DNA from 2 places in the Halomonas sp. AOP7-B1-5 genome. Region 1 is predicted to be linked to the other one. Evidence: riboswitches for the same ligand, from Rfam matches in the RefSeq annotation. Region 1 holds a riboswitch; the other holds the start of a gene.

Region 1 (15,100 bases):
CGAGGCGGGCTTACTGGTAGTAGATAGCTTTCTTGCCCAGCGGCGGCTCAACTCGGAGCTTGGGGATACGCTTTCCCGGCTGCGCAATCTGCAGGCGGGCAAGGTCGTGGTATCAGTGGGCGACGGGTTTGTGGATAGTTTTATCAACTATGTGATGAAGCGTGTCTCCGAGCACTACCCTGACGTGCTGATCGAGATCAAGACGGGTATCTACTACCCCCGTGAGCCTCACGAGATGGTAGCCAACGACGAGGTGGATATCGCGATTACCTATGGACCAATTTCGGACCCGCGGCTGGTGGTGCACTCTTTTGAGCGCGGCCCGCTATGCGCCTTGGTGGCCCCTTTTCATCTGCTGGCCCGGCAGGAGAGTGTTACGGTAGCAGAGCTTTTGCAGCACAAACTGATTTTTCTGCCCGATGTATCGGGGTCGCAGCAGTTTGTAAATGCGTTATTTAGCGCCGCCGGGCAACCCGCCACGCCCGCCTATCGCTGCAACCTGCATTCTGTTTCACGGCGTATGGCGAGTGCCGGTATCGGCGTATCGTTCATGACCGCAGCCGCTGCAAGTAACGAGATACAAGCAGGACAGCTTATGGCGATTCCCGTAGCGCATCCACTGGCAGCCAGCAGTCAGGGCAACTTGGTAAGAAGAGCCGGCAGAAGGCTTTCGCCCGCTGCCGACTATCTGTGGAAGTTGATGCTGACGATGCAGTAATCAGTTCGCCATCATGTAAACGCCAGGCCCAATCGGCCAGCCCATGGCCAGCCAGAACATCAAAAAGGTGGACCAGGCGAGCAGAAAGGTAACCGCGAGTGGAAGCATGGTGGCTATCAGCGTGCCTAACCCCATATCCGGCTTGTAACGCTGCATATACACCAGTGCGACCGAGAAGTACGGACTCATAGGTGAAATGATATTGGTGCTGGAGTCACCTATACGGAACATGGCGAGTACAAAGGCGGGGTCAAAGTCGATCATCATGAGCATGGGCACAAATACTGGAGCCATCAGCGCCCACTGGGCTGAGCCGCTGGTCATGAACACGTTAAGCACAGCACTCATGGCAATAAACGCGCCCACCAACGGCAGGCCGGTAAAGCCGGTGCTCTGCAGAATGTTCGAACCTTCTATGGCGATGTACTGGCCAAGCTCTGACCAGCGGAAGTAGGCGATAAACTGCGCAATCGCGAAGAACAATACCAGAGTAGGTGCTAAATCGCTTGCCGACTCTGCCATGCGTTGAGGCACATCGCGGCTGGTTTTGATCTTACCGGTAGTGATGCCATAAACCAGGCCGATGGTCACGAAATAGCCAAACATGAGTGGCACCAGCGAGCGTAGGAAAGGTGATGGGATCAACCCTCCCTCTTCGTTACGTAGCGGTGATGCTTCGGGAAGAACGGCAATCAGGATCAACGCTAGATAGATCAAGGTAGCAAAGCCGACCCGCTTAAGCCCTCGCTTTTCTGCAGGCGTTAACTCCGGCTTGATGATATCTGTCTTGAAGTCCTTACTCATCGGCAGCGTGCGTGTGAGCCGCGGTTCAACCACCTTATCGATAATCAGCGTACCTGCAATGGCAAGCACGAACACCGAGCAGGCCACAAAATAGTAGTTATCCACCGGAGAAACATAGGCGTCGGGATCAACCAAGCGCGCCGCTTCGGTAGTGATACCGGCAAATAGCGCGTCCCCAACGGTAATAAACAGGCTGGCATCAAAACCCGCCCCGGCGGCGGCGTAGGCGGCGGCGGCACCAGCAATCGGATGGCGGCCCACCGAGTGATAGACCATGGCGGCTAGCGGAATCAGGATCAAGTAGTTGGCATCGGAAGCGATGCTGCCGCAAATACCTGCCATGAAAACACAGAAGGTCAAAAGTGACGGTGGTGCCTTGGCCACGCTAACCTGCATCAATGTGGACATCAGGCCGACCTTATCAGCCAGACCGATGCCGAACATCACCACCAAAATAAGCCCAAGCGGCGGGAAATTGACGAAGTTACTGACTACGCTGGTCAGCATGAACTCCACGCCATCGCCGGAAAGCAGGCTTTGAACGTAGACAGTATCGCCGGTTTGCGGATTGACCGCCGAGACGCCAAAGGCGGCAAGCAGAGCGGAAATAACCACGACCACCACGGCGAGAATGGTAAACAGAATGAACGGATGAGGGAGTTTGTTACCCACGCGTTCAATAGAAGCGAGTACGGACTGCATAGTGTTAACCCTTATTTTTAGAAGCTATTGGTTGTAAAAGGTTGTTAGCTGCGTGATAGCAGCCCTTTTGCTAAAGCCACAAACATGCCGCCGGCCACCGGCAATATGTTGTCGTTAAAGTCGTAGTGTTCGTTGTGAAGATAAGCGCTGTCACCGTTACCGACGAAGAAGAAGCAGCCGGGCACTTCTTGTAGGTAGAACGCAAAATCCTCGGCTCCCATGGTGGGCATGTAATCCAGCTTCTGAATATCGTTGCTCACCGCGTACTCGGAAGCGAGTTCCAGCACGCGCTCGGACCATTCGGGGTCATTGGCCAGCGGTGGGATCTGATGAATGTGCTCAAGCTTGAAGCGGGCACCATGGGCATCGCACACGCCTTTTATTACCTGTTCAAGCTTGCCGGCCAGCGCCTCGCGGGAGGAGGGGCGGTCGCTTCTGATGTTAACCATCAGCTCAGCGCTTCCGGGAATGACGTTGGCGGCATCGCCTGCATGAAAGGAAGCTACGGTAATCACGCCGGATTCAAGGGGCGATTTGTGGCGGGCCACCAAGCCTTGTAGTTGTTGAACAAGCGAGGCTCCTACATAAATAGGGTCAATGGCCAGATGGGGCATGGCCGCATGGCCGGAGACACCATTGATGGTCACCTTGAACGTGTCATTGCCACCCATGGCCGGACCGGGTTTCACGAAGAGCTGGCCTTCAGGAAAGCCGGGGCGGTTGTGGTAGCCAAACATGGCCTCCACCCGGGGGTTTTCAAGCACACCCGCCTTAACCATCGCATCCGCACCGTTGCCGCCTTCCTCCGCCGGCTGAAAAATCAGCTTGAGGTGCCCGCATAGCTCATCCCGCTTTTCCATGATGGCTTCGGCGGCGAGCAGCAGCGTGGCAGTATGTCCGTCGTGTCCGCAGGCGTGCATAAGGCCTTCATGCTGTGAACGGTGGCCAAACGTATTGGCTTCGTGAATGGGCAGGGCATCCATATCGGCACGAAACGCGATCACCGAGCCTTCGCGGCCGGTATCCAGCTCCGCCAGAATACCTGTGGTCGCAATACCCTCTGTTACCTTATAGCCAAGCGCACGTAACCGCTCTGCGGCGAGCTTTGCGGTTTGAGCTTCTTGATATTTAAGCTCAGGGTGCTGATGGAGGGTGTGACGCAGGGTGATCGCATCTTGTACTTGCTTTTCGGTAAACATTGCCTGTCCTTGCCGTTATTGATGTCATTATGTGCCCTAAAGCTAAGTGACTTGATGGGCTTAAAGGAGAGGCTTGTATGTTGAGTTTGTTGCTTTTTGAGCAACAGTAAGAAGAAACCTTAGATTCTAGGCCCTGTTGAGTATGTTAATTTCACACGAATAGTATTTTAGGTTTGTTATTTTACGTTTAGTGGTATCAATCCGTTACGTTATAAAAATAGAAACCTAGGTGATTATCAGAGAACATATGAGGGTGTAAAAACCGTTGAGGGTGAGTCATTTTGTCATTATTCAAGGTAAGTCATGTCCACATCTACCCTATTTTCGCTTGATGATTTCCCCGTGGGATGCATGGTTACCGACAATAAGCGGCGTATTCTGTACAGCAATCGCTATATTGAAAAGTATTACGGTTATTCAGTCAGCGGGCTAGTGGGCGCTGACCTGTTTACCTTGTTAAGCCAAGCGTCACAGATTATTTATGAAGCATACATTGTTCCCTTGCTGCTTCAGGAAACCTGCTGTGATGAAATCCGTCTAACGCTGGTGACACCCTCAAAAGGCAAGGTGCCAGTGTCGGTAAGTGCTTTTTTTGATGGCAGTTCTGATGGAAATGTTTATTGGAGTATCAGTAGTGCCAGCCGTTCAGATCAATTATTTGAAGAGCTAACGGAAACCAAAAAACTGCTTGAGCAGAAAGTATCCGTACTGCGTACATTATCCGACACGGATCCGTTAACCGGGCTACCTAATCGGGCGGCCTTGACTAAATACCTTGACCACAAAATGTTAGATCGAAAGCGTAGCGTTATGGCATTCGCTTTGGCATTTGTTGATCTTGACGGATTTAAGGAAATTAACGACCGCTATGGGCATCATGTAGGTGATAAGGTCCTTCAGTTCGTAGCCGAGCGGCTGGCCAATAATCTTAGAAGTGATGATTTAATTGCCCGTTTTGGAGGCGATGAGTTCGTTATTTTTTTAAATGGCCGCTTTAGCGCAGGTTTGGTAGAAGAGTCGCTAACGCGGCTTATCAGCAAACTTTCAGAGACCATCAGCATCGGCTCAATGCACTTAAAGCTCTCTGCCAGTATTGGCGTTACGCTTTATCCGCAGGCGAAAGAAGTACAGCCGGACCAGCTGATTCGCCAGGCTGATCAGGCAATGTATCAAGCAAAACTTGCCGGAAAGAGTCAGGTTTGCCTTTTTAATATCGATAATGAAGTCGTTCAAAAGGAGAAGTATTCAGAGCTGCTTGCGATTAGCAGCGCTATGGAGGCCGATCAGTTTGAGCTTTATTACCAGCCTAAAATCAATATGCGCACAGGTGAGGTGTTTGGCGTTGAAGCATTAATACGCTGGAATCATCCGGTAGAAGGCCTGAAAGGGCCGGATACTTTCCTGCCTGTACTTAGCAATACCGCTACCGGTTTGGCGCTAGGCCGGTGGGTGATTACGAAAGCGCTCTGCCAGCTACAAATATGGCTACAGAAGGGGCTGGACCTGCAGATCAGCGTCAACATTGATGGTTACCACTTACAGCACCCGCAATTTCTGCGCGATTTAAGCGTCATTCTTTCGGACTTCCCCCGCCTGCCTAAACAGCGGTTTGAGATTGAAGTACTTGAAACCAGTACCATTGAAGATGTGAGCCATGTTTATTCAGTGCTCAATGCCTGCCGGTTAATGGGAATTCGTATCTCTCTGGATGACTTCGGAACCGGTTACTCCTCGTTGAGCCATCTCCGGGATCTATCGGTAGATACCCTCAAAATTGACCGTAGTTTTGTCAAAAATATGCTGACCAGTAGCAGTGATTTAGCCATTTTGAAGGGCGTCATCGGCTTTGCTCGCGCATTCGAGTGTGGTCTGGTCGCAGAAGGGGTTGAGACACTAGAGCATAGCCAACTGCTGATGGAACTTGGCTGTGAATGTGGTCAGGGTTACTACATAGCCAAGCCAATGCCCGCTCGCGCTTTTTTCGCATGGATTGATGAGTGGTATCAAACGGAGTTTCAAGCGAAGTATAAAACTCACTCATTTAAAACGAAGGAGTAAACGGCGTGTTAACTAAAGAGCAGGTCATGGCACGTAACAATGTGACTATTGTCGGGGCTGGCGAAAAAACACTAATGCTTGCTCATGGGTTCGGCTGTGACCAGCAGGTGTGGCACTATCTAGTTCCTACATTAAAAGACCGTTATCGGTTGGTGCTATTTGATTATGTGGGCTCAGGCCAGTCGCAGCTATCGGCCTTTAGTGAGGCGCGCTACCACTCGCTTGAAGGCTATGCCCAGGATGTCACCGATATCTGCGAAGCGCTGGATTTAAAACAGGTGCATTTTGTCGGGCATTCGGTAAGCGGTACGATTGGTTTGCTAGCAAGCATTGCCCAGCCTGAACGCTTTGCCAGTCAGATCATGATTTGCCCTTCACCCTGCTTTTTGAACATGCCACCTGACTATCATGGCGGGTTTGAACATGCGGACTTGGAAGAACTGATCGATTTGATGGATCGAAATTATATTGGCTGGGCTAATTATCTGGCGCCCCTGGTAATGGGGCCTGAAAGCTCTGAATTATTAGTGGGCGAGCTTTCCAGCAGCTTCTGCTCGACCGACCCGGTAGTCGCCAAGATATTCGCTAAAGCGACGTTCTTTTCGGATTACCGCCACCTGTTGCCTCAGGTAAAACATCCTGCTGTTATTCTGCAGAGTGAGCAGGATACGCTGGCCAATCCTAAGGTTGGTGATTATATGCGTGACCATATGCCGGATAGTACACTGCGCCTGCTGGCAAGCCATGGTCACTGCCTGCATATGACGCACCCTGAACTTGTTCTTCAAGAAATCAACGCCTGGCTGCGTTCTTAACGCGCTATCGAGGCAACGTCGCCGCGCTTTACCAGGCGCTATTCACTGGTCAGCCGTTATGTCGCTCAAGTATCTCTAGAAAGCGCGTTTGGGCCGCGGGCGGCAATGATTCAGGTAGGTCTGCTTGCGTAGCGGCGGTATCGCCGACCTGAATCAGCATAACCATGCCCATGGTGTAGTGTGGCGAGCATTTGATGCCCCAGATGCCCTCGGCATCGAAAGTGACGTCTACCTCTTTGCCGATATTACTGACGAACGCTTCGCCGCCTTCCGGCATCATGCCCTCGATCGATGCCACGTTATGGCCTGGCGCAGAGGGTACAAAGCGAACGGTATCGCCGGGCTGTATCGCCAAGTAATCCGGTGCGTAGGGCATGGGCCCGGTGTCGTTGCGATTGAGCATCTCGACAATATGTGTCTCGGCCTGCGCAGCCAATGGGAAAAGGGCAAGCAGAACCATGATTCGAAGCAGTATCTTCATCACAAAATCCTTTTATAAAAGACAAAGCGCCCCGTAGACGGGGCGCAGTATGGAATAGCCACTGTATCAGTGGGTTAGATCAAAATCGGCAAGCTGGTCAGCGAGCACTTCCAAGGCAAAGATTGACCTGACCGAGGGATCCAGTGCGTGCGCATCAATCGCGATAATACGCTCCTGCTGAACGGCTTCGGTCTCGCGGGTAACGGGGTCGGATGCCAGAAACTCACGCTTGGCGGCAATATCATCGGCCGGGAAGCGGCGCCGGTCCATGCGCGCGGCGGCAATAAAGGTAGGGTTGCTCCTGGCAATGGTTTCCCAGCCAACGGTCGGCCACTCTTCTTCTGCAGTCACGACGTTGGTGATCCCCAGCCTGTTCATCAGCCAGTCGGGCACACTGTTGACACCTGCTACATAAGGATCGATGGCCATGTCGGCGGAGGAGTACCAAAAAACACCGGTGATATCATCGGGCAGATCCAGCGCTTCGGCTTTCTCTACGGCCGCAGCTTCGCGCGCCTTTAGCTCAGCAATCACTTGATCGCTACGTTCGGTCACGTCAAAGAGCTGGGCTAGCGTGTCAATGCTTTCGTAAATCAACTCGGTATCGAAGAGCGTCGAGCGGGCGCCATCCATGCTTTGTTGATTGCTTTTGCCGATGCAGTCTGTGGGCATGATCCAGCTGGGGATCCCCAAATCCTCAAACATCTCTGGTGTGCCAACCACGCCTGCCGGGCCAATCATCCACTCATAGGCCGAGACGACCAGATCAGGCTTTTTGGCCACCACACTCTCGTAACTGGGCGCATCGTTGGAAAGACGCTCAACGGTGGCGTCAACGTCTGCAAACTCATCCAGCACCGGGTTGATCCACAGCGCTGTGCCCTCCAGCTTATCGGCAAGGCCCAGCATATACAGGATTTCGCTGGGTGCCTGGCCGATGCTTACGACCCGTTCAGGGGGCTTTTCCAGCGTGATCTCGTGGCCGCAGCTTTCAAGCGTCAAGGGGTAATCGGTAGCGGCGTAAGCTGCGTTTCCCAGCACAAGGCTGGCGACAGCCGCCGTGGTCAATTTCAACATCATGTACACTCCCGTGCATGATGAGCAGGCCGTTGGAACAGCAAAAAACTGAGCCGACCCGCTCGATGAAGGTTAGGGTGTCGGCAGGTCTCCTGACTGACGGGTCGTCGCTAGCTCACCTTCCCAGACATAGTGTCCAGTGGCATTGTCGAGCATCGCTCGCCGCCTACAGTTGCGGGGGCAGTTCCGTTTCGCGGCCAGGCGCGGCGGATTCTCTGTTAGGTTCTCGAAAGAACACCGACGCGGGGTATTCTAGGGTGTAACGATGGCACTTAACATTGTTAAAAATAGCCTTGGCTCACCGCTTCCTGGTTGCGAGAAAAGGGTGTAGTGCCTAACTTGAGGAAAACTGCTAGGAGCAAGGATGCCATGGCGAATCATTTCCCCTCTTCCAATATTGATACGAAACGCTCGCTATGGGCAGCCGTGCTGTTGGGTGCTGGCGTAATGGCGGCCGTCGATGAAATAGTCTTTCACCAGTTGCTTCAATGGCATCATTTCTTTGATTTTGGTACGCCAACGTTTGGGATTATTTCGGATGGGCTACTGCATGCCTTCGAGCTACTCGCCATTGTGATAGGCGTGTTCATGCTGCTTGACCTTTCCCAGCGCAAGCGCCTGACAATTCCCTGGGCCAAGACGGGCTTCTTTTTAGGTATGGGCGGTTTCCAGCTTTTTGATGGCCTGATCAACCACAAAATTTTGCGCCTGCATCAGATTCGCTATGGGGTCGATCCACTGCTCTATGACGTGGTGTGGAATGGTGCGGCAATAGTGCTTTTGCTTGTGGGCATCGGGTTTTATCGCCGTGCCAAGCGTCTTGGGCATCGCTAGACATGCACGTTCACGACCATACCCATGCCGCGCAAGTGGCGTTGCTTGATTGGCTGCCGTTGGCGCTGATTGCTTTAATCACGCTGGCGTATCTAGCGGCGGCTTATGCCCAGCGTCATAAAGCGGCTGGTTGGAGCGGTTGGCGGAGTAGCTTTTTTACCTTAGGCAGCCTGTTGCTTGCCATCGCCGTAGCACCCCCTTTAATGGCCTGGGCGCACCATGATCTGGTGGGCCATATGACCCTGCATTTGTTGATCGGCATGTTGGCGCCGCTTGCCTGGGTCTTGGCCGCGCCCATCACTTTACTATTACGCACGTTGCCGCAGGCAGGTGGCAGGCGTGTAGCCGCCTTACTGCAGAGCCGGTTCGTGCGCTTCGTCTCCCACCCCGTCAGCGCGCTTATACTCAATATCGGCGGTATGTATGTGCTTTATCTCACGCCGCTGTATAGCGCATCGCTAGATAATCAGACACTTCACTATTGGATACATGTGCATTTTCTGGTGGCGGGGTATCTTTTCTGCTGGGCGATTCTGGCTGAGCCCGATGTGTCGCCCCATCGGCTAAGCCTGCGCTTTCGGCTAGGCGTACTGTTTGCGTCTATCGCCACCCACAGCCTGCTGGGCAAACTTATGTACGGCTACGCTTGGCCACGTGGCACCGACCATTCGCTTGAGGAAATACAGGCCGCCGCCCAATTGATGTATTACGGCGGCGACCTGGCGGAAGTGCTGTTGGCGGTTGTACTGCTAACGCTTTGGTTGCGCAAGCCGGTCGAACGGCGTGAGGGGTTGTTCAAAAGTGCCGAACGCGACATAAGTCGCGTCGGAGTCAATACATAGATGCGTAAAGGCTATTAAGCGCCCTTGGACGCCGCCAGCACATACAAGAACTCAAGCCCCAGCGTTGCCGCGGCAAGCGAGGTAATGTCGCCGTGATCGTAGGCTGGGTTAACCTCGACAACATCCATGCCCACCAGATCCATACCCACCAGGCCGCGAACCACCTTGAGCAGCAGGTCGGTGGACATGCCGCCGCATACCGGCGTGCCGGTACCCGGGGCGAAGGCCGGGTCGAGGCCATCGATATCCAGGCTGACGTAGGCCGGGTGATGGCCCACGCGGGCGCGAATTTTTTCGAGCACCGCGTTGGGGCCGTTGTCGTTCACCCAGTCGGCATCCAGCACTTCATAGGGGTGATTGTGACGGTCGTAACTGGTGCGAATACCGATCTGCAGCGAATGCTCGGGCACAACCAAGCCTTCTTTAAGGGCGTGGTGGAAAATGGTGCCGTGATCAAAGCGAGTGCCCTGCTCGTATGTATCGGTGTGGGCATCGAAGTGAATCAGTGCCAGCGGGCCGTGTTCGCGTGCGTGGGCGCGCAGAAGCGGCAGGCTGATATAGTGGTCGCCGCCGAGCGTCAGCATTTTCTTGCCCGCCTTCAGCCAGCGTCCGGCATGGTTTTCCAGGTTATCCACCAGGCTTTCTGGCTCGCCGTAGGCGTAGTCCAGGTTACCTGCATCGCACACGCCAAGACGTTCTTCGAGCGCAAAATCCCACGGCCAGCGTTTGCCTTCCCAGATCAGGTTGGCCGTGGCCTGGCGAATGGCGTTCGGCCCCATGCGAGTGCCCGCCCGGCCTGAACATGCCAGGTCAAAGGGCACGCCGCTGATCACGACATCTGCATCGGTCGCTTTAGGATCGGTGGCCTTGGCCACGTTCATGAAAGTCGAAATAACATCACCAAACAGGCTGGGCATGATGGGTGTCTGGGTCACCGGCGGACGTCTCCTTGAGCACAAGATCGCGTAAGCCACGCGATGAGGAAGCGACCATAAATAATTTCCAGCAATAAATTAAATGAATGTTTAGAATTAAATCATTCGCTATATAAATAATGGCTAACTACGGACATTTATGAGCGCGTTGCGCCACTTTGATTTAAACCTGCTGCGCGTTTTCGAGATGCTGATGCGCGAGCGCCACGTTACGCGGGCCGCCGAAAAGCTGCACTTGAGCCAGCCGGCCTTGAGCCATGCGCTGAAGCGGCTGCGTGAGTCGCTGGATGACCCGTTGCTGGTGCGTACCGAAAACGGCATGCAGCCGACCCCCAGGGCGCTGGCGCTTTTGCCGGTGGTACAGCAGGCGCTGGCCATGCTGCAGGAGGGGCTGGCCCCGCCGGCTTCATTCGCGCCTGCCAGCAGTTCGCGTCGCTTTACCCTGGCCACCACGGACTACTTTGAGGAAGTCATGTACCCCGGCTTTTTAAGCCAACTTTTGACTTATGCGCCGGGCATCAGTTTTTCCATTGAACTGATTACCCCGGAGGCGTTGAGCGAAGGGCTCGAGAGCCGCCAGATCGATATGGTGGTAGGGCTGGATAGCCAGGAGGAGCTGCCCGGCGGCGTGCTGCAGGCACCCTGGATGCACGAAGAGCTGGTATGCCTGGCGGCCACGCACAATCAAGGCGTGGGCGAGGCGCTCGACATTCAGCAGTTTGCCCGGATGTTGCACGTGGAGCTTGCCGATATCAGCGGGCTGCGGCCCAGCAATATCGACAGCTGCCTGACCCAGCACGGGCTCGCGCGCCGGGTGATCTCGAAGAACCTCAACTACATTGCCGCCGCGCGCGTGGTCGCACTGACAGACGCCATCATGACCCTGCCGCGGCAGATGGCCGAGCGGTTTATCGCCATGCTGCCGGTGCGGCTGGTAGAGCCGCCCAAGGAGCTTCCCGCGCTCAACATGACGCTGATTCAGCATGCCCTGTATGCCAATGAGCCCTCCATCGCCTGGCTCAATCAGCAGTTGATCGATTTTGCCCGGGATTTCAACGGGCAGGCCTGATCGAAAAGTGGCATCCCTATTGCTTGATAAAATGGGCGGCCGCGAATCGTCTTGGTCGGGCAACCGGCTTACACTGAAGATATGCCTATTGCTTTATAACGACGGCTTTTCATAACCACTAGTCTTCATAAAAACTACTTTTCATAACAACGCCAAACACCATCAAGGAGTTACCGATGTCGCTGAAGGTTCTGGTCATTGGGGCAGGAATGGGCGGTTTGAGCGCTGCGCTGGCACTCCAGCAGCAGGGCCACCGCGTCACCGTCATGGAGCGGGTGGAGGAGATGCGCCCAGTAGGGGCGGCTATTTCGCTGTGGTCCAACGGCGTCAAGGTGATGCACCAACTAGGCCTGGGTACGGCCATCGAGCGCTTGAGCGGCGATATGCAGCGCATGCGCTACCTGAGCCATGATGGCCATCTGCTGAGCGATTTCTCGCTGGCGCCGCTTTATGAAGACGTCAAGCAGCGCGCCTGCCCCATCGCCCGCGCCGCCTTGCAGCAAACGCTGTTTGACGCGGTCGGTGCCGAGCACATCGAGCTTGGGCAGCACTGTGTGGATTACACGAGCGACGCTCGCGGCGTGACGGTGACCTTTGCCGACGGCCGCAAGGTCGAAACAGACCTGCTGGTGGTGGCGGACGGCACCCACTCCCGGCTGCGCAACAAGATCGTGGGCCGCGCCGTCGAGCGCCAGTACGTGGGCTATGTGAACTGGAACGTACGCGTACCCGCAAAGGATGCGCTCGCCCCGCTGGACAGCTGGGATCAGTACGTGGGCGAAGGCAAGCGCGTGTCCCTCATGCCCATGGGCACCGGGGGCAACAGCGAAGGGCAAGAGGAGTTCTACTGCTTCTTTGATGTGCCGCTGCCCGCGGACACCCCCAACGACCCCGCCCGTTACAAAGAGGAGCTGCGCGAGCACTTCACGGGTTGGGCCCGTCCCGTGCAGGCGCTGATCGAGCACGTTGACCCGGCGCGCATGGCGCGGGTCGAGATTCATGACATTGAGCCGCTGGAAACCCTGACCGATACCCGCGTGGCTTTGCTGGGCGATGCCGCCCACGGCATGGCGCCTGATTTAGGCCAGGGTGGCTGCCAGGCCATGGAAGACGCCTGGGTACTGGCCCAGGTGGTTCAAAAGGCTCTTGAGGATGTGCCAACGCCAAATGAGGCGCTGCGCCAGGCGCTGGATAATTACAATACGGCGCGCGTTAAGCGGGTTGGGGAGATCGTGGCAAGAGCGCGCCAGCGTGCGGAAATGATTCACGGCCACACCTCGGCGCTAACCCAGGCGTGGTATGCCGAACTGGGCCAGGAGGATGGCCAGGGCGTTCGTGAGGGAATCAAAAAGACCATTCTAGGCGGCCCTTTAGGCTAAAGCGCCAGGGTAATGGCGGCCGAGATAAAAGCGCGGGTAAAGACAATAAAGGCGCCTAAAAAAATGGCGTGCTGTTATCCAGCACGCCATTAATATGAACGCCTAACGCCTAACGCCTAACGCCTAACGCCTAACGCCTAACGCCTAACGATCAGTAAATAAAACGCACGTAAATATAGCCCAGCGATAGCAGTGCCAACGTGGCAATTGCCAGCCAACTCCAGGCGTTGATCAGCTTGGAGGGGCGCAGCGTCAGCGGCACCGTCGAGCCATTGGCCGTCAGGTGATTGAGCGTGGCAAGAATGGGGCTGATCAGAAATGCCACTACCATCACGAAATCCATGAACAGCCGGAAGCTGCCCATCAGGGTGTAGAGAATCACGATGGCCAGCAGCGAAAGGCCGATCATGCAGGCCAGAAACGCCCGGCTGCCTTCTATGCGGCGTGTCTCTTCGCCATCGTTTTCCGCTCGGGTAAAGGTGTAGTACGAGGCGGTGATCATGCGCGGAAAACCGTCCAGCACGGTCAAGAGCGTCGTCAGCATCACGGTAAACGCGGAAATACCTACTACCACGCCGCTCCACTCACCCAACGTGCTGGTGTACAAACTGATGACCTGGCTGGCAAAACCCACGGCGCCATCGGCAGGAGTGATGCCCTGGCTGTGCATGACGCCCGCGCCCATGATCACGAAACAGGCGGCGAGTACGGCGGCACCGATATAGCCAATGTTGAAATCGATTTTTTCAGCGGCGGTATCGCTGCGCACGCCCTGGTTCTTGTTGCGCGCCTCGGACCACAGCGAGTTCATGATCGCGAGCGTTATATCCGACGGCATCAGGCCGAGCACCGCCACCAGGGTAATGAAGGTCGCCGTGCTCCACAGTGGCGATACTGCCGTTGCCGGATAGAGCGTCCAGTCGACCAGCGGCACGGCGGCAAGCGCTGCGAACACGGTGGTCACGCTCAGGATGACGATAAACACCTTGTTGACCCAATCCAGCAGCTTGTAGCCGCCGACAAAGGTGAGCGCGCAGCACAGCGCAATCAATATCACCGCCACGGTGGGCGGGCTCAGGCTCAGCGGCACGATACTGCCGGCAAGGCCTGCGGTGGTAATCGCAATGGCGGCGATGATGATCGCGGTCACCGGGATCTGCACCAGCGCGAACAGCGCTACCACGGATTTGCCGAACGTCTGGCGATACCCTTCGATCAACGACTTGCCGGTTACGCTGACGTAGAACGGGCCGAAGAAGAACGACGGATATTTGAGCAGCACGGCAAGCAGGATAAACCCCAGTAGGCCGATGCCGTATTCCGCCCCGGCACGCGTCGACTGAACGACGTGCGAGGTGCCGATGGCCGCCCCGGCAAACAGAAAACCGGGCCCGAGAGCCGCGAGGTATTTGGCATACACTGATTTGGCCGGCGCCGTCAGCGTACTGGATTCTTGAGGGGGCATGGCAGGTTCCTTGTGAGCGGGATTCGGTTGATTCTGGTTATTATTTTCGCGTGAACAGCGTTTTGGGGGCGCTATGTTAGCTCAGTCGGGGGCTGCTTTCCTATTGCGCAGGGTTATCCTGAGTAACTAAAACCGCTGACGGTGGCGCCTGCATGTCACGTCTACATGACAACCCACATTGCTTGCCCCAGGTCAGGCGCGCAGCTGATATGTATTTATTGCGCCTTTCTGAGTCTGTACTGGAAAGGCTTGGCAAGGCATAGTCGTACCGGCCAGACTGGCGATTGCCAGCCGGGCCAAGTGCAGGATGATAAAACGCTCAAGAGGCCAACCATGTTAACTGTTTTTATCTATTTGATGATTTTCGTGGGCGTGACCGCCGCGCTGTATCAGGTCTACGAGGTCAACTACAACATCAACTTCGCCAATGACCTGAAGCTTTCAGGCGCCGAGAAGGCGCATCTGGACGAGCTGGCGCAAAAGGCCGAGGGGGCGAAAGCGGGCGGTGACGCCAGTGCCTTCAACCAGGCGGTCGCACGCATCTTTGGCCCGAACCTTGATCCGCACCTCGTACTGCGGGCGTTTTCCGAGGAGAAGTTGAGCACCTACGCCATTCCGCTAGTACGCCGCCGCAAGCGGCTCGAAAAAGGCCGCGAAGCGAGCCTTCGCCACCTGCCCAGGCACAATATTCGCGTGCTGATGATTTCGCTGGTGATCGTGAA
Region 2 (15,100 bases), on a different contig from region 1:
CGTCCGGGGCGTCGCAGCCGGGCACCAGAATCAGCTGGCGCTCGGGCTTGGCAGCCGCCCAGGCCAGAAGCCGCTCGTAGCCGTACTGCCAATAGCCCTTTCCACCCAACAGTGACACCACCACCAAGCGGGCTTTTTCCAGCACGCGGTCTTCGTAAAGATCAAACGCCGCCGGTTTCACCAGGTTCATCCAGTTCGCCAGCCGCACCGAGGGGTAGTCATCGCCCAGGCGATCAACTGCCTGGGCCAACGCCGACAAGTTACTGTCAGCGGCGGACATAATCACAACCTCGGCAGGGCTTTGCTGCAGGTCGATGATGCCTTCATCATCAACAAAGCCTCCCGGTTTGGCGGCGAAAAGATGCATTAGGCGCTTACCGACGTCTCAGCGCTGGCCAGCGCCTTATGAATTTCATCGCTGTTCAGCGTTTTGCCGATAATCACCAGCTGGGTCTGGCGCGCCTCGTCTTGACGCCACAAACGGTCAAAATAACCGTCCAGGCGCTCGCCGACGGCCTGAATAACTCGGCGCATGGGTTTACCGGGGATCGCCGCAAAACCCTTGGCGCGATAAATCTCCTGGGTTTTCAGCAGATGTTGAAGCCTGGCCGCCAGCTCATCGCCATCGACTTCGCCCAGCGTAATGACGCAGGAATCAAAGTTATCGTGGGCGTGATCGTGGTGGGCGCCTTCGGCATGGTGCTTGTCGTGATGGTTGGTAATCTTGTCGATATGCTCCTCACTGGCCGCGCCAATGCCCATCAGGGCTTCCAGCTGGGCCGTGTCAGTCGCTAGCGTTTGATCGATAAACAGCGTTTTGACCGATGCGGGCACCCGCGCCTGTACCAGCGCTTCAACCCGGGCTTTCTCGTCGGCGTTCAGCAGGTCGGTTTTACTGACCAGCACTAAATCCGCCGCGCTTAGCTGGTCATCCAGCAGTTCGCGCAGGCTGGGGTCGTGGTCCAGGCTGTCGTCGGCCAGCCGCTGAGCGGCAACCTTTTCTTCGTCGTTGGCAAACCGGCCCGCGGCTACGGCAGGCCCGTCGATCACGGTGATAATGGCATCGACGGTGCAGTGCTGGCGGACTTCCGGCCAGTTAAACGCCTGCACTAGTGGCTTGGGCAAGGCCAGCCCGCTGGTTTCGATCAGGATGTGGTCGATATCATCACGCCTCGCCACCAGCTTTTTCATCACCGGCAGAAACTCTTCTTCCACGGTGCAGCAGATGCAGCCATTGGCCAGCTCGTAAATACTGCCGTCTTCACCGGCGTCGACTTGCTCGCCCTCTTCAGCTCCGTCTTCACAACCTAACGCACAGCTACGCAGCAGGCTTGAGTCGATATCCTGCTCGCCGAACTCGTTGACGATCACGGCAATCCGCTTACCGGTAATCTGGCGCAGAATATTGGCCAGCAACGTGGTCTTGCCGCTACCTAGAAAGCCGGTCACGACCGTGGCGGGAATTTTATTTAACTGCATGCGAGGATTCCTCAATTTGGGGGCTTGCGGCCGTGGCCTGCGCTGAATCGTTGCCAAGACCGAGGCTAAGCAGACGCGCTACCGCAGCAGGATTATTCGGGAAAAACAGGTGTAAGTACGTCGCCGTTAAGCGACCGGCACGGTAGATCGGCTCGCCAGGCGCGGGGTGGCGCTGGCGGCGCCCGTAAGCCATCGGTTCAGGCATTTGCTCGGCCATCGAGCGGTGATGGGCATGGCCACGAACCGGCCCTTCGGGCAGCTCGGCGGTCTGCATGCCCTGGCAGCCGCGCCGCCCACGCATGGCACCGTGCCCCGGCAGTAAGCCGAGCATGGGGTGAGTGTTCTCGGCATAGTCGGTTAGCGTTTCCAGGCTATACAGCATGCCACCACACTCGGCGAGGATGGGTTTACCCGCGCTAAAGAAGCCGTTAATGGCATCGCGCATGGCGGTATTCGCCGCAAGCGCCTGCGCATGAAGCTCCGGGTAGCCGCCAGGTAGCCAAAGGGCATCGCACTCGGGTAGTTCGGCATCGCTCAGTGGTGAGAAAAAGCGCACCTGCGCACCCATCTGCGCCAGCAGGTCCAGGTTGGCCTGATAAATAAAGCTGAACGCCGCATCGCGGGCCACGCCTACTGTCTGCCCAGCCAGTGCCTGCGGCACAGCAGGAAGCGCCTCAGTAGAAGCACTAAAGCTGACCGGCGAAAGCGTGGCGAGCGCGTCCAGCAGCCCTGCGGCTTCCAGCGCCTGCGCCGCGGCTTCAAAGCGAATTTCCAGATCGTCGCGAATCTCTTCCGCCTGCACCAGGCCCAGATGACGCTCGGGAAGTGCCAGCTCAGGGTCACGCGGTACGGCAGCTAAAAAAGGAATGGCTGCGGGCAGCGCGCCTTCAATCAGCTCCCGGTGGCGCTGGGAGCCGCAGTTATTGGCAATCAGCCCGGCAATTTGAATGTCGTCACGAAAGCCAGCCAGCCCCGTTACCAGTGCAGCGGCTGTTTGGGCCATGCCTTTAACATCCATCACGATGGCCATGGGAATGCCGAACAGCGCGGCTAAATCGGCACTGGAAGGCTCGCCGTCAAACAGGCCCATGGCGCCTTCCACGAGAATCAAATCGGCTTCAACAGCGGCTTCATAAAAGCGCTGGCGGCAGTAGGCTTCGCCTGCCATCCATAAATCGAGCTGGTCAACCGGTTGGCCAGAGGCCTGGGCGAGTATTTGCGGGTCCAGGTAGTCCGGCCCGGTTTTAAATACCCGCACCACCTTGCCCTGATTGCGCAGCAGCCGCGCAAGCCCGGCGGTTACCGTGGTTTTGCCCTGACCTGAGGCAGGTGCTGAAATAAACAGCGCGGGGCAGCTGGCAGAAGGTGTACTCATCAGTACTCGATCCCCGCCTGAGCTTTGACGCCGCCGCGAAACGCGTGGCGCTCATCCTGCACGGTGCTGATGGTGTCGGCAATTTCCTGAAGTGGCTGTGCCATGGTGCGCCCGGTAATAATCACATTCTGATGCGCTGGGCGGCGTTTGAGTGCCTCTACCACCGGCACCGGGTCCAGGTAGCCGTACTTGAACATGTAGCTCATTTCGTCCAGCACGATGATGTTGTAGGCCGGGTCTTCCAACAGGCCCTTGGCGATTTCCCAGGCAGTTTCGGCGGCTTGAATATCGCGCTCGCGGTCCTGGGTTTCCCAGGTAAAGCCCTGGCCCATGATATGCCAGTCAAGCCTTGGGTGGTCACGAAAGAACAGGTATTCACCGGTTTCGCGCCGCCCTTTAATAAACTGAATGACCGCGCCTTTCTGACCATGCCCCAGCGAGCGCGCCAGCGTACCGAGCGCCGAGCTGCTTTTACCCTTGCCGTTGCCTTTGAGCAGGATTAATACCCCGCGCTCTTCAGTGGCGCGGCTGATGCGCTCATCGACCACCTCTTTTTTGCGCTGCATGCGGTTTTGGTGATTGCTATCGCTCATGCTGACTCCTGGGTGGGCAGTGCCCAATACAAGGCGCCCAGCTGCTGGGCAAGGCGTGTCGCCTGGCCACGTTTTACAAATGAGTGTTCGGTATCCATCACTACACAATCGCCAAGCGTTGGCAGGTCTGCAACGGACTCGCGGGTGCGCCCGTCGGTGATCAAGTAGGTACGTATATGTAGGCCGGGTTCGCGGCGCTGCCACTGACGAATCAACTTTCCTGCCTCCTCAACCGCTTTACGCAGCGGCGTGCCGCCCCCGCCATCGGCACTGTTCAGCGTCGCCTCTAGGCTTTTGGGCGCACGCTGGCGGGTGAGTAGCGGTGTCACCGTATTGTTGCCAAACCCCAGCACGGCCAGCTGCTCGCGAGCGCTGTACGCCTGGCGGGTCAGGCTATCCACCCAGCCCTTGGCCTGGCCCAACAGGCGCTTACCCAGCGTCGAGCCGGAGGTGTCCAGCAGTACCAGGTGCAGCACTGGCTGCCCGGTGCGCGCTTTGCGATCACGCAACTGTCGCCAGGGCCACTGACCACGATTGGCGATCAGCGTGGCGAACCAGTCGGGGCGAGAGGTAGACGAAGGTGGTTTATTAGCTCGCCCCTGGCCCAACTCGGTGCCCTTACGCGTACCGCCAAGTGAAAGCAGCGGCTTAGCCGCAGGCCGGTTGATGGGTGTAAGCGCAGGGAGATTCAGCAGTTGGCTATCCAGCATGTTCTGCGCGATGGGCGGCATGGCGCCCCACTGCCCCTGCTCGCCTGAATGTCCACCGGCAGACGACTGACCGCCAGAAGGCTTTTCATTTGGCGTGGACGAAGGTGGTGGAGAAGACGGCGGCGTTGATGGTGGTGTGGAAGATTCATGCGTACGCCGATGGGCCAATACCCAGGGCTCAACGGTATCCACATCGTCCTGAATGATTGTATCGCCTCCCCGCCAAGCGGCATGGGCCTGGGCGGCGCGGTGCCAGGTAACATCGGCACGCAGGCCTTCGACGCCGGCTTCTTCACAGCGGTTGGCGATGTGTGCGTAAACCCATTCAGGTGCGCTCACGGCTGCTAGCACATCTCTCGCCTGCTCGATACGTTCACGCAGGGCTGACTGCTCAGCGGCGAAGTCGGCGATAAAGCGTTCGGGGTCGCGATCAAAAGCATCGCGCTGCTGCACGATGGCGATGCGCTCTTCGATACGGATGGAGGCCGGCTGTTCCAGGCAGAGGCCAAACCGGTCGAGCAACTGCGGGCGCAGTTCGCCTTCATCCGGGTTCATGGTGCCAATCAGGCTAAAACGTGCCGCGTGGGAGTGACTAATACCGTCGCGTTCAACGATATTGACCCCACTGGCAGCGACATCCAGCAGCAGGTCGACCAGGGTATCGGCGAGCAGATTGACTTCATCGACGTACAAAACGCCGCCATGCGCTCTGGCCAACAGCCCTTCGTGAAAGGTGGCTTCGCGCTCGTTCAATACCTTTTGCAGGTCCAGGCTGCCGGTCAGGCGGTCTTCACTGGCGCCTAGCGGCAGGGTCACAAACGGCGACTTGCCGCCCTTGTCAGATTCGGGCAGCAGTGCCGCCAGCGCGCGGGCGAGGGTTGATTTTGCGCTGCCTCGCGGGCCGCTAATCAGCACCCCGCCAATGCGCGGGTTGATTACGTTTAAAAGCAGCGCTTTCTTAAGCGATGCCTGGCCGACGACGGCGGTAAAGGGAAACTCAACCACAGGCATCACCATGGGTAAAAGGAACATTGACTTGATTTAACAAGAAGATATTGAGCGACTGAGAGCCGCAACAAGCGCGTAAAGCGCATACTCTACAAGCGGGTAAAACTAATACATTAAGCAGCGCATGGACACTGCTATACACGTGAAAGTTATTCATCCCTGACACGAGAATAACGATAGAGCCAAACCCCGTGAAAGTGGCTACAATAACCGCGCATTATAGAGGATGGCGTCAGGTGGAAGCCACCTCGCCACTTCAGCAAGTCGTCAATATCAAAGGTTTTTTAGTGTTTTATCCTCTCGTCTTCGGCAGTCTGTCGAGCTTTATGTCCATCGGTACCCGGAACACCATCTCATGAAGTTCGCCCCCGCCCTATTTAATACGCCTTTCACACAATGAAAGCCATTGCCATGCAAAGCGCCCCGATGGCTCGCACTCAGGCGCACTGGCTTTGGCTTGCGCCCTTGGTGCTGCTGATCGCACTGCTTGCCGGTACGGCGATTGGTGAAACGGCGATTCCCGTGGATACGATTCTCAAGGTATTGGCTAATCATCTTCTGGGTGCTAACTACGCCGTTGATCGTATCGATGCTGGGATTATCTGGAACTACCGGCTAAGCCGCGCCCTTGTAGCCGCGTGTTGCGGATCGGCCCTGGCCCTGGCCGGAGTTGTGCTCCAGGCGTTACTGCGCAATCCCCTGGCCGACCCGTACTTGATGGGTATATCGGCAGGCGCCTCGACCGGTGCCGTGGCCGTCACGGTGGCGGGGCTTGGCGCGGGTGCTTTAACGCTATCCGCGGGGGCATTTGCCGGTGCTGGCCTCGCGTTTGGTTTGGTGGTACTGCTTGCCCATGCAGCCAGTAGCGGTACCGGCGGCGGGCGTAGCACTCAGGCGGCCGGGGCCATTATTCTGGCCGGTATTGCAGGCTCTCAGCTGTTTAACGCACTCACCGCCTTCATCATTACCAAGTCGGCCAGTGCCGAGCAAGCCCGCGGCATCATGTTTTGGCTTTTGGGCAACCTTTCTGGGGTGCGCTGGAACGATGTGGCAATCGCCTTTCCTGCCGCCCTGGGCGGCCTGTTGATTTGCCTTTGGCACCGCCGCGCACTGGATGCCTTTACCTTTGGCGCCGACAGCGCGGCATCCATGGGTATCGCCGTTCGCCCAACGCGGGGGCTTTTAATTATTGCGGTAGCGCTGGTGACAGCCATTATGGTGTCGATGGTCGGCGCTATTGGCTTTGTGGGCTTGGTGATTCCCCATGCCATGCGCTTTATCGTGGGTACCCAACATACGCGTTTGGTGCCCGCTTCGGCACTTGCTGGCGCCGTGTTTTTGATTGGCTCGGATATTCTTTCGCGCATTCTGGTGCCCGGCCAGGTACTGCCCATTGGGGTGATTACCTCGTTGATTGGCGCGCCAGCTTTTGCGTTGATTCTTGTTCGGGGCACGAGGAATCGATGAAATTAACTGCACAACAGCTGGGCTGGAGCGTACATGGGCGCACGCTGTTAGAAGACGTTTGTCTTGACGTAGCGCCCGGCCAGACCTTCGGCCTAATTGGCCCGAACGGCTCCGGTAAAACTACGCTATTACGCCTGCTGGCAGGTTTGAATAAACCTAAAACAGGCCGCGTACATATAAACGACCGGTCGATTGCCAAAATGCGCCAGCGGCATATCGCGCAATCCATCGCGCTGGTTGAGCAACAGGCGGAAACCACCGATAGGATCCACGTGCGCCAGGTCGTGGGGCTGGGCCGAACGCCGTTCCTTTCGGCGCTGCGCCCGTGGTCAGCTCAGGATGACGCCATTGTGGATCAGGCGCTGAATGATGTGGATATGGCGCACATGGCGGACCGCCTCTGGCATACCCTTTCCGGCGGCGAGCGCCAGCGCGTGCATATTGCCCGGGCACTTGCCCAGCAACCCAAAATCCTGCTGCTGGATGAGCCCACCAACCACCTGGATATTCGCCACCAGCTGTCGATTCTTGAGCTGGTCAGGCAGCTGCCCATCACCGTGGTAATTTCCCTGCACGATCTGAATCAGGCCATGGAGTGCGACCGCATTGGCGTGATGGACGGTGGACGCCTGATCGCCAGCGGCCAACCGCATGACGTGCTAACCGCCCAGTGCTTACAAGAGACGTTCGGCGTGTATGCCCACGTGCTGGATGATCCTATTGACGGCAAACGGATTATGCGTTTTAGAAGCGCGGTTTAAACGCTTTTCGGCGGTGTAACGCTTTCTTTGCTAAGGTGTGGGTCCTTGTAACGAACTCTTACAATAAACAGGAAATCCACATGCGTATTTTGTTTACCGGTGGTAGCGGCAAGGCTGGACGTCATGCGACCGCGTATTTGCGCGACCAGGGTCACAGCATCACCAACCTGGACTGGGTAGCGTCCGTTGTGCCGGGCATCACCACGCTGAAGGTAGATCTGACCGACGCGGGCCAAGTGTTCAATGCGTGCCAAGCTTACGCCACTTTCGATGAGCTGGAGCCGGGCACTGGAATGCCACGCTACGACGCCATCGTTCACTTTGCCGCTATCCCCGCCATTCTGCACCGCCCGGATAACGAAACCTACCGTATCAATACGCTAAGCACCTACCATATTCTGGATGCCGCCACCCACCTGGGCATCCCCAAAGTAATCTTTGCCTCCAGCGAAACCACCTACGGCATCTGCTTTGCCGATGGCGAGAAGCTGCCAGACTACCTGCCTATCGATGAAGAACACCCCACTGTGCCGCAAGACAGCTACGCCATGAGCAAGGTAGTCAACGAAGTAACCGCGCGTTCGTTTCAAGCGCGCTCAGGCATCGACATTTACGCCCTGCGTATCAATAACGTGATCGAGCCTCATGAATACCGCCAGAACTTCCCGGCGTATATGGATAACCCGGCGCTGCGCCGACGCAACATCTTCGCCTATATCGATGCCCGCGACTTGGGCCAGATGGTCGACTGCTGTCTGAAAACGGATGGTTTAGGTTACGAGGTGTTTAACGTCGCCAATGAGGATCTATCGGTAGGGCTTACCAATGCCCAGGTGATCGAGCGCTTCTATCCTGGCGTACCTGTACAGCACGCAATGGGAGAATATGAGACGTTCTACAGTATCGACAAAGCGCGGCGCCTGGTGGGTTTCGAACCGCGTCACTCTTGGCGAACTGAGCTGGAGTAGTAAATCAACACGTCTTACTTTCTTGTCTTACTTTCTTGTCTTACTTTCTCATCTCACTATCTCGCCTCACTATCTCAGAAAAGGATTCCCTGTAAGATTCCTGATCAGTGCATGAGGGCTACGCGCTTGGCAATATGCCTCGTGCGTAGTGCTGCTAACTGCATCGTCGGAACCATCTATCTTGCTATCGCAAGAACCGCCACACCACGCTGTGTTCAGATCCCATGCTCCATAGCAGCACAACGATCGCAAGCAGCACTTCTAATACCAGCACGCCGATGCATAGCGTCGCGGTCGACATGATAAAGCCACGCTTGTGGCTGATGCCCAGGAAACTGGGCGTTCCCTTGTAGAGTAGGTAAGCGCTGTAAAGTAGGCCAATCACTATGCCCAACATGCGAAACCAGAAAACCGGATAAAGCGCAAAAACACCGCTCAGAAACATCGGCGTGGCAATGTATCCCGCGAAAATAATACAGTCGCGGCGGCTAGGACGGCTCTCCAGCTTGCGGGCTAGCCAGTAAATCACGTTACCGACCAAACCAACGGCCACTAACATCAGCGCATAGAACGCAATACCTAGCGCCAGGCCATTGGTAATAGAGACTTTATAGGTATCGATACCGCCATAGGTCCAACCCAGACGGGTCGTGCCGATTAGCGCACAGACCACAGGTATAGCCGCCAGAATAAGCACATGGTGGGCATAGAGATGGCTGACGGACTCATGCTCGTCACTGATTTTATGCCACTCTACGTCAGGATGATGGAGGAGCCCCCAAACATGGTGGATCATAACGACCTCCCGCTAATGCAAAGGCATAGCAATTGAAACCAGCACCTGGGACCAGCTGCTGGGATCAGACTTGAGATCAGGTGATGATAAGTGGGGTCAATCATCAAGGCCCAAACCCACTTTTAGTGTAGATCACCAGGTCTATTTATGACGCTTAATGGCCGCTGTTCAGTAAAGATATTTTCCTGCCAACCGTCACTCCCCCTCACGCGTTTAGCGACAGCGCTGTGTCCTCTATATCGGTACAAATACCGGCGCACCATTGACCTCAACAACCGTGAGCCGCTGACGGTAGAGCGCTTCGAGCGTACCGGCGGTTAGCAACCTTTCCCGTGGGCCCCACTTGGCTTCCCCATTGGGGTACAGAAGCAGTATCTGGTCGCACCAGCGGGCGGCTAAATTAAGATCATGCAGGCACATCACCACACTTTTGCCGCTTGCCGCCTGCTCGGCCATTAACGCCATGACGGCACTTTGGTGATGGAGATCCAGATGATTGGTTGGCTCATCGGCAAGCCAGATAGCGGGAGCTTGAGTAAGCACCGTGGCCAGAGCAACGCGCTGGCGCTCGCCGCCGGAAAGCGTGCTGACCAATCGCTTGCTTAAAGTGCCGATATCCAGGCGGCCCAACGCCTGCTCTGCAAGGGTGTAGTCAGCGCCACTTTCCCGCTGCCAAGCGGAAAGAAACGGATGGCGGCCAATCAGCGCCGTTTCCATCACCGTAGCCGGAAAGCTGTCCATTCGCTCCTGAAACACGACCCCTAACGTTTGCGCGACCTGGCGGCGACGTAGGCTGGCAAGCGGTGCTTCGTTGAGATGAACGCTCCCGGAGCGCGGCGCTCGTAACCCCGCCAGAGTGTGCAGAAGTGTAGTTTTACCCGCCCCGTTGGGTCCCAGCACGCCCCATACTTGCCCTGGTTGAATGGTTAAATTCAGCGGTGTTCCGCCTGGGCGATTAGGCACATCGATCACCAACTGCTGAGTGGTCAATATGCTCATTAGCGGCTCCGGTGGAGCAGAAACAAAAACGTGGGCACGCCCAAAAGCGCGGTAATCACCCCAACCGGCAGCTGTTCAGGGGCAATCATGGTGCGCGCCAAGGTATCGGCCAACACCAGCAGCGTGCCGCCCGCCAGAGCACAGGCGGGTAGAATAAGCCGCTGATCGTTGCCTAATAGCAAACGCAGCATATGGGGCACCACAAGACCCACAAACCCGATGCTGCCTGCGGTGGTGACCGCCGCTGCCGTCAGCAGGCTGGCAAGAATGTAGATACCCCACTCCAGCGGGCGCACGTTAACCCCCAGTGCAGCAGCCTGGGGGGCACCACGGGCCAGCACGTTGAGACTTCGCCCCAAAGGCACCAATAGTAAGCATACTGCCAGCAGCAGTAAAAGCGGCGGCCAGGGGGTGCGCGCATAGGAAAGATCGCCCATCAGCCAATACAGCATGCCCGGCAGGCGCTCGGCAGGGCTCATTGCCAGCATCAACGTAATCACCGCACCCCAGCCCGAGGCGACCACTACTCCAGTTAATAGAAGTCTTGCGGGGCTCCAGCCGCCACGGCCATGCGCCAAACCAAACACCAAAAGCGTTGAAAACAGCGCGCCAACAAATGCCGCCCCCGATACCAGGAACCCGCCCAGACCCACCAGCATGGCTGCCAGCGCGCCAATAGAGGCTCCGCCAGAAAGCCCCAGGACGTAAGGATCAGCCAAAGGGTTGCGCAGCAGTACTTGCATCAGCGCCCCGGCTACCGCCAGCAAGCCGCCGACTGCAAACGCAGAAAGCGCTCGGGGCAAGCGCAACTCCCAGACCAGCGTGCTGGCTAAAAGCTCGCCCTGCCCCTGGGCAACAGCCCACAGTTGAGCAACTGAGAGGGAGGCGCTGCCAATACTCACGGCAAACAGCAAAGCGATTAGCGCGGCAAGGACAAGCACTCCCAAGGGCGCACTTAGGCTGCCTTGCGCTACTTTCCTCATTACCGCGCCCCACGCATTCGGCGAACGCTATCCAACTGGTCACACAGAATCTTGGCACCTTGTACCATGCGCGGCGTCGGGCGCTGAATAAGCGAAGGCGGTACAAAGAACAGATGGTTATTGATCACCGCTGTAAGGTACGGATACTGCTCCCAGTGGGTTAACCAGTGGCGGTTTTCTTCACCCATTCCACCGGCCACGATAGCTTCAGGATTGGCTGCCAGCACGGCCTCATCATCAAGGCGTGGTACTAAACGTGGCTGTTCTCCCACCACGTTAAACCCGCCGCACAGCTGAATGACCTGGCCAATAAGATGCTGGTCGTTAACGCTCATAAGCGGCTCGTTCCACACCTGGTAAAACGTACTGACCGGCTCACGGTATTCATATTGATTTTCAAGCGCTGCCATCTGGCGCCGAAAACCATCAGCGACACTTTGCCCGGCGGCTTCCGTACCGGCCAACCGCGCTATGCGCTCAATCGTGCTGGCCACGCCCTCAATTGTGCGAGGCTCAATATAAAAGACCGATAGGCCTAACGCTTCAAGCGTTTCAAGCTGCTCGGCAGGATTCCCCGTGACCCAGCCAATCACCAGGTCAGGGGCAAGGCTTACCAGCGCCTCAAGATCAATACGGGTATGGCTGCCCACTGAGGCAACCTGCTTTGCCTCGGGCGGATAATCGCTATAGGAGACCACCGCCACCACCTGTTCACCCGCACCGGCGGCGTAGGTAAGCTCGGTGGCGCCCGGCGACAGCGTGGCGATGCGCCGGGCAGGGTTGTATAAGCAGACTTCTCGGTCGCGATCATCCACCACGCAGCGCGCGTGGTGATTCGCCTGCGCTATACCCGCAGGCATTACTAGCATGAGGGCCAGCGCCGCTCGCGCCAATTTATGCACTTTATTGACCAAAATGAACACTCAGAAAACCTGCCCGTCCCGCATTTAAATAGTCGGCGCCATCGAACGAGCGCGTGGTCACGTAATCCTGGCCCATAACGTTCTCTAATGTAAGGCGAGCACTCCACAATGGAGCAAACTGCCAGCCGGCGCGCAGATTGACCAGCCCATAACCACTTAGCCGGTCCTGGTTTTGTGCATCACGATAGCGGTGGTTTTGAGCGACCCACGAACCGCCCAGCGACCACTCGCCTAATTCGCGGTCGATATCCAGACGTACGCTTTGCGTAGCGCGATTCTGCAGCCGATTGCCTGTTAAGCGATTCTCAGGATCGGTGTAGGTCAACGCGGCAGCTAATATCCAATCATTTAGCTCAACGCCACTGGCAAGCTCTACTCCCCGAATCCGTGACGAAGGCACGTTAGACTGAACGCCCTGCCCCGCAATCAGATTATCAATATCCGTTTGATAGAGAGCGGCATCCCAAAACCACTGCGCATATTGGCCACGAACACCCACTTCAGCGGTTTCAGAGGTTTCAGATTCAAGGTCCGGATTACCAAACCCTGGGTAGTAAAGCTGGTTATACGTCGGCGCGTTGAACGCCGTGCCATAGCTGGCCCGCAGGGTGTGGTTGCTATCCAGCGCGTAACCTGCTGCCAGGCTGCCGGTAACTTCATCGCCATAAGCTTCATTATCATCAAAGCGTAAGCTGGCTTGCAGGGTTAACGGTGAAAAATCCAACAGCGCTTGGGTGAATACGGCTTTATTGCTGCGGCTGGTTTCATCGTATTCAATAGTACTGTCAACCTTATCCTCGCTGTATTCAGCGCCTGCGATCAGCTCGTGAGCCCCCGCGGTAACAATATTTTCCCAGCGCGCAGTGCTAATCTTGGTGTTGAATACCGAGTCGCCAAAGCTTGCATAGTCATCGCTCTCATCGCGGGATTCACTCAGCGTGAGGCGGCTGTGCCAGTCGCTTGTGATCGGCAACTCGCCATAAATACCGGCTACTTGTTGAACAAAGTCGTTTTCACCGCCGTCGTATTCGTTATTACCCCGAGCGCGTAGCGCAAGAGCACCCACCTCAGCGCCATTTTCAAACGTATGCGAAACCCGCGCCAACGCAGAGGTATTGTCGTAGCCTTTATCTTCGCCATCGCGGCGAACCGGCTGACCATCGGTAGTCAAGTGGCTGCCCGCAAAGCTGTAGCGGGTACCGCCTTCACGACCGCTGATTCCCGCGCTTACTCGCTGAGTATTGAACGAACCACCGCCTATCGAAAACCTCGGCTGCGGCCCCGCTTCGCTCGCTTGGGGCGTAAATAACTGCACTACCCCGCCAATCGCATCGGCACCGTACAGGCTACCCCGTGGGCCGCGCACGATTTCAGCGCGCTCAAACATACGCGGGTCAAGATACGACCAGGCAGCCCCGCCGCTGGTGGCTGAACGTAAACGAATACCGTCAATCAACAGCACATTTTGGCCGCTTCCAGTACCGCGAATATACATGCTGCTGTTTTTTCCAAAGCTGCCGTTAGAGCTTACATCCACCCCCGGCTGGCCACGAAACAGATCGGTAATGCTCACCGGGTCTTGGCGGCGCAGCGTGGCTTCATCTAATACGGTAACCGAGGAAAGGCTGTCATTGGCCGTACGCGGCGCCAGCGCGGCAGTAACCACTACCGGGTTAAGAGTGCTTTGCAAACCAGCTTGAGCGCTTGGCAGGTCACTCTGAGCAACGACCACGGGAGATACAACCAACGCAGCAAGCGCGGCAGAAACAGGAAGATAGTTAGGCATGAGGAGGTACCTTGCGCGCTGTGCCAACCCGCACAGCGTGGTTTTTATAATCGCCAAGCGCAGGCACCACAAGGGAATAGCAGGAAGTCACTAATCGCCTTGAGAGCGCCCACCGCGTCCTGGCATGTTCGGCTGATATAGCCCTCTCTCTCAGGCCGGTCTCCGGGCTGACAAGCGAAGCACACTGACGCTCCCAAGCACTCACCTTCCCATGCGTTTATATTGCACAGTGGTAACGAGGGCTCTTAACTTGATCACCGTTGCGGGGGCAGCGTTGGATTGGGCACCAACTTCCCGTTTCACCAGCGGCTTTGGCCGCCGACACCTGAAAGAGCGCGTAAACTAGCAAGTTGTCGTGACCCGGTCAATTTGACGGGTTCCTTACCGTACAAAACACAACATTTAAAAAACGATTGCCCTGACCGGTTGGTAGCAGATCATTTTTTCCAATCTAGCCGAAATCACTCAATACCAAGCGAAAATATAATCAATGGGTACAAATAAGGTATGCTCTGCATAGTTTAATGTTGCCCAACTGAAAATATTATTCGCCTACTTGAAACCACCAGGTTAAAAAAGCATCTTCCTCAACCAGGTCAGGCGTAGGCTGTGCTAAAAAACCGTAGCCTGCATCAATCTCTAAAGCGTTCGTTTCCAGTACTATATCTCTAATATTGCTGATACTTGAGCTTTCCTTAATACTAATCTGCTCCTCCTCTGAAGAAAATAACCCAACATGTAAACCTAACGCCGTGTACCAGAGACTGATCAATTCATGATCGTCCTGAGATTTAGCGGAAAAAATCACTTCTTTAACCATATCTACAGTATCTATCGTTTTGGGGGGCAACGCATCACTGCCTATAAGATCACCTTGTTCCACAAACTGCTGCCAAAGAGGTGAACCAGCATCAAAAAATAAATAAGGAGGCTTGATATAACCTGCCGTTGGATTGGACTGCTCGTGCCACTCTTCTTGTGGCTTTAAATTTATGAAAGAAAAATCACTGATTCCATTAAAAAACGTCTCGTGCTCCGCATAATCAGGATGCTGAGATATCTCAAACTGATACACAAACTTATGCTCCAGCAGAGTATCGATCACTCGAAAATGCGTGAAACTGGTATCCCATGACGCTTGAAATTGGTAAAGATTGTAAAACAGATCACGCAAATCCTCGCTGCTATGCTCGCCAGCTTGATCAAGACTCTGGACTGACATTTCCACTAGGTTTTCAAACTCATGCATCGA

The links. Region 1 has a riboswitch for cobalamin ahead of ACT3XD_RS03975 (ABC transporter substrate-binding protein). Riboswitches for the same ligand answer to the same signal wherever they lie in the genome.
Region 2: another riboswitch for cobalamin. It lies ahead of ACT3XD_RS16735 (TonB-dependent receptor domain-containing protein); the one in region 1 lies ahead of ACT3XD_RS03975 (ABC transporter substrate-binding protein).

The regions. Positions count from the first base shown of each region.
Region 1 covers NZ_JBQTDC010000004.1:149,295-164,394, reverse strand. Annotated here, with positions in the region: gene ACT3XD_RS04005 (LysR family transcriptional regulator) at 1-718, shown strand, start outside; gene ACT3XD_RS04000 (AbgT family transporter) at 719-2,224, opposite strand; gene ACT3XD_RS03995 (M20 metallopeptidase family protein) at 2,269-3,423, opposite strand; gene ACT3XD_RS03990 (sensor domain-containing protein) at 3,727-5,481, shown strand; gene ACT3XD_RS03985 (alpha/beta fold hydrolase) at 5,508-6,296, shown strand; gene ACT3XD_RS03980 (pseudoazurin) at 6,346-6,777, opposite strand; gene ACT3XD_RS03975 (ABC transporter substrate-binding protein) at 6,844-7,857, opposite strand; cobalamin riboswitch at 7,920-8,111, opposite strand; gene ACT3XD_RS03970 (DUF2243 domain-containing protein) at 8,224-8,688, shown strand; gene ACT3XD_RS03965 (cytochrome c oxidase assembly protein) at 8,691-9,530, shown strand; gene speB (agmatinase) at 9,545-10,447, opposite strand; gene ACT3XD_RS03955 (LysR family transcriptional regulator) at 10,605-11,534, shown strand; gene hpxO (FAD-dependent urate hydroxylase HpxO) at 11,711-12,913, shown strand; gene ACT3XD_RS03945 (NRAMP family divalent metal transporter) at 13,065-14,378, opposite strand; gene ACT3XD_RS03940 (hypothetical protein) at 14,712-15,100, shown strand, end outside.
Region 2 covers NZ_JBQTDC010000043.1:13,483-28,582, forward strand. Annotated here, with positions in the region: gene cobN (cobaltochelatase subunit CobN) at 1-367, opposite strand, end outside; gene cobW (cobalamin biosynthesis protein CobW) at 367-1,479, opposite strand; gene ACT3XD_RS16685 (cobyrinate a,c-diamide synthase) at 1,466-2,854, opposite strand; gene cobO (cob(I)yrinic acid a,c-diamide adenosyltransferase) at 2,854-3,447, opposite strand; gene ACT3XD_RS16695 (AAA family ATPase) at 3,444-5,174, opposite strand; gene ACT3XD_RS16700 (FecCD family ABC transporter permease) at 5,577-6,632, shown strand; gene ACT3XD_RS16705 (ABC transporter ATP-binding protein) at 6,629-7,393, shown strand; gene ACT3XD_RS16710 (NAD-dependent epimerase/dehydratase family protein) at 7,474-8,361, shown strand; gene ACT3XD_RS16715 (Yip1 family protein) at 8,546-9,157, opposite strand; gene ACT3XD_RS16720 (ABC transporter ATP-binding protein) at 9,392-10,156, opposite strand; gene ACT3XD_RS16725 (FecCD family ABC transporter permease) at 10,156-11,139, opposite strand; gene ACT3XD_RS16730 (cobalamin-binding protein) at 11,139-12,008, opposite strand; gene ACT3XD_RS16735 (TonB-dependent receptor domain-containing protein) at 12,043-13,848, opposite strand; cobalamin riboswitch at 13,985-14,192, opposite strand; partial or broken gene ACT3XD_RS16740 (hypothetical protein) at 14,393-15,100, opposite strand, start outside.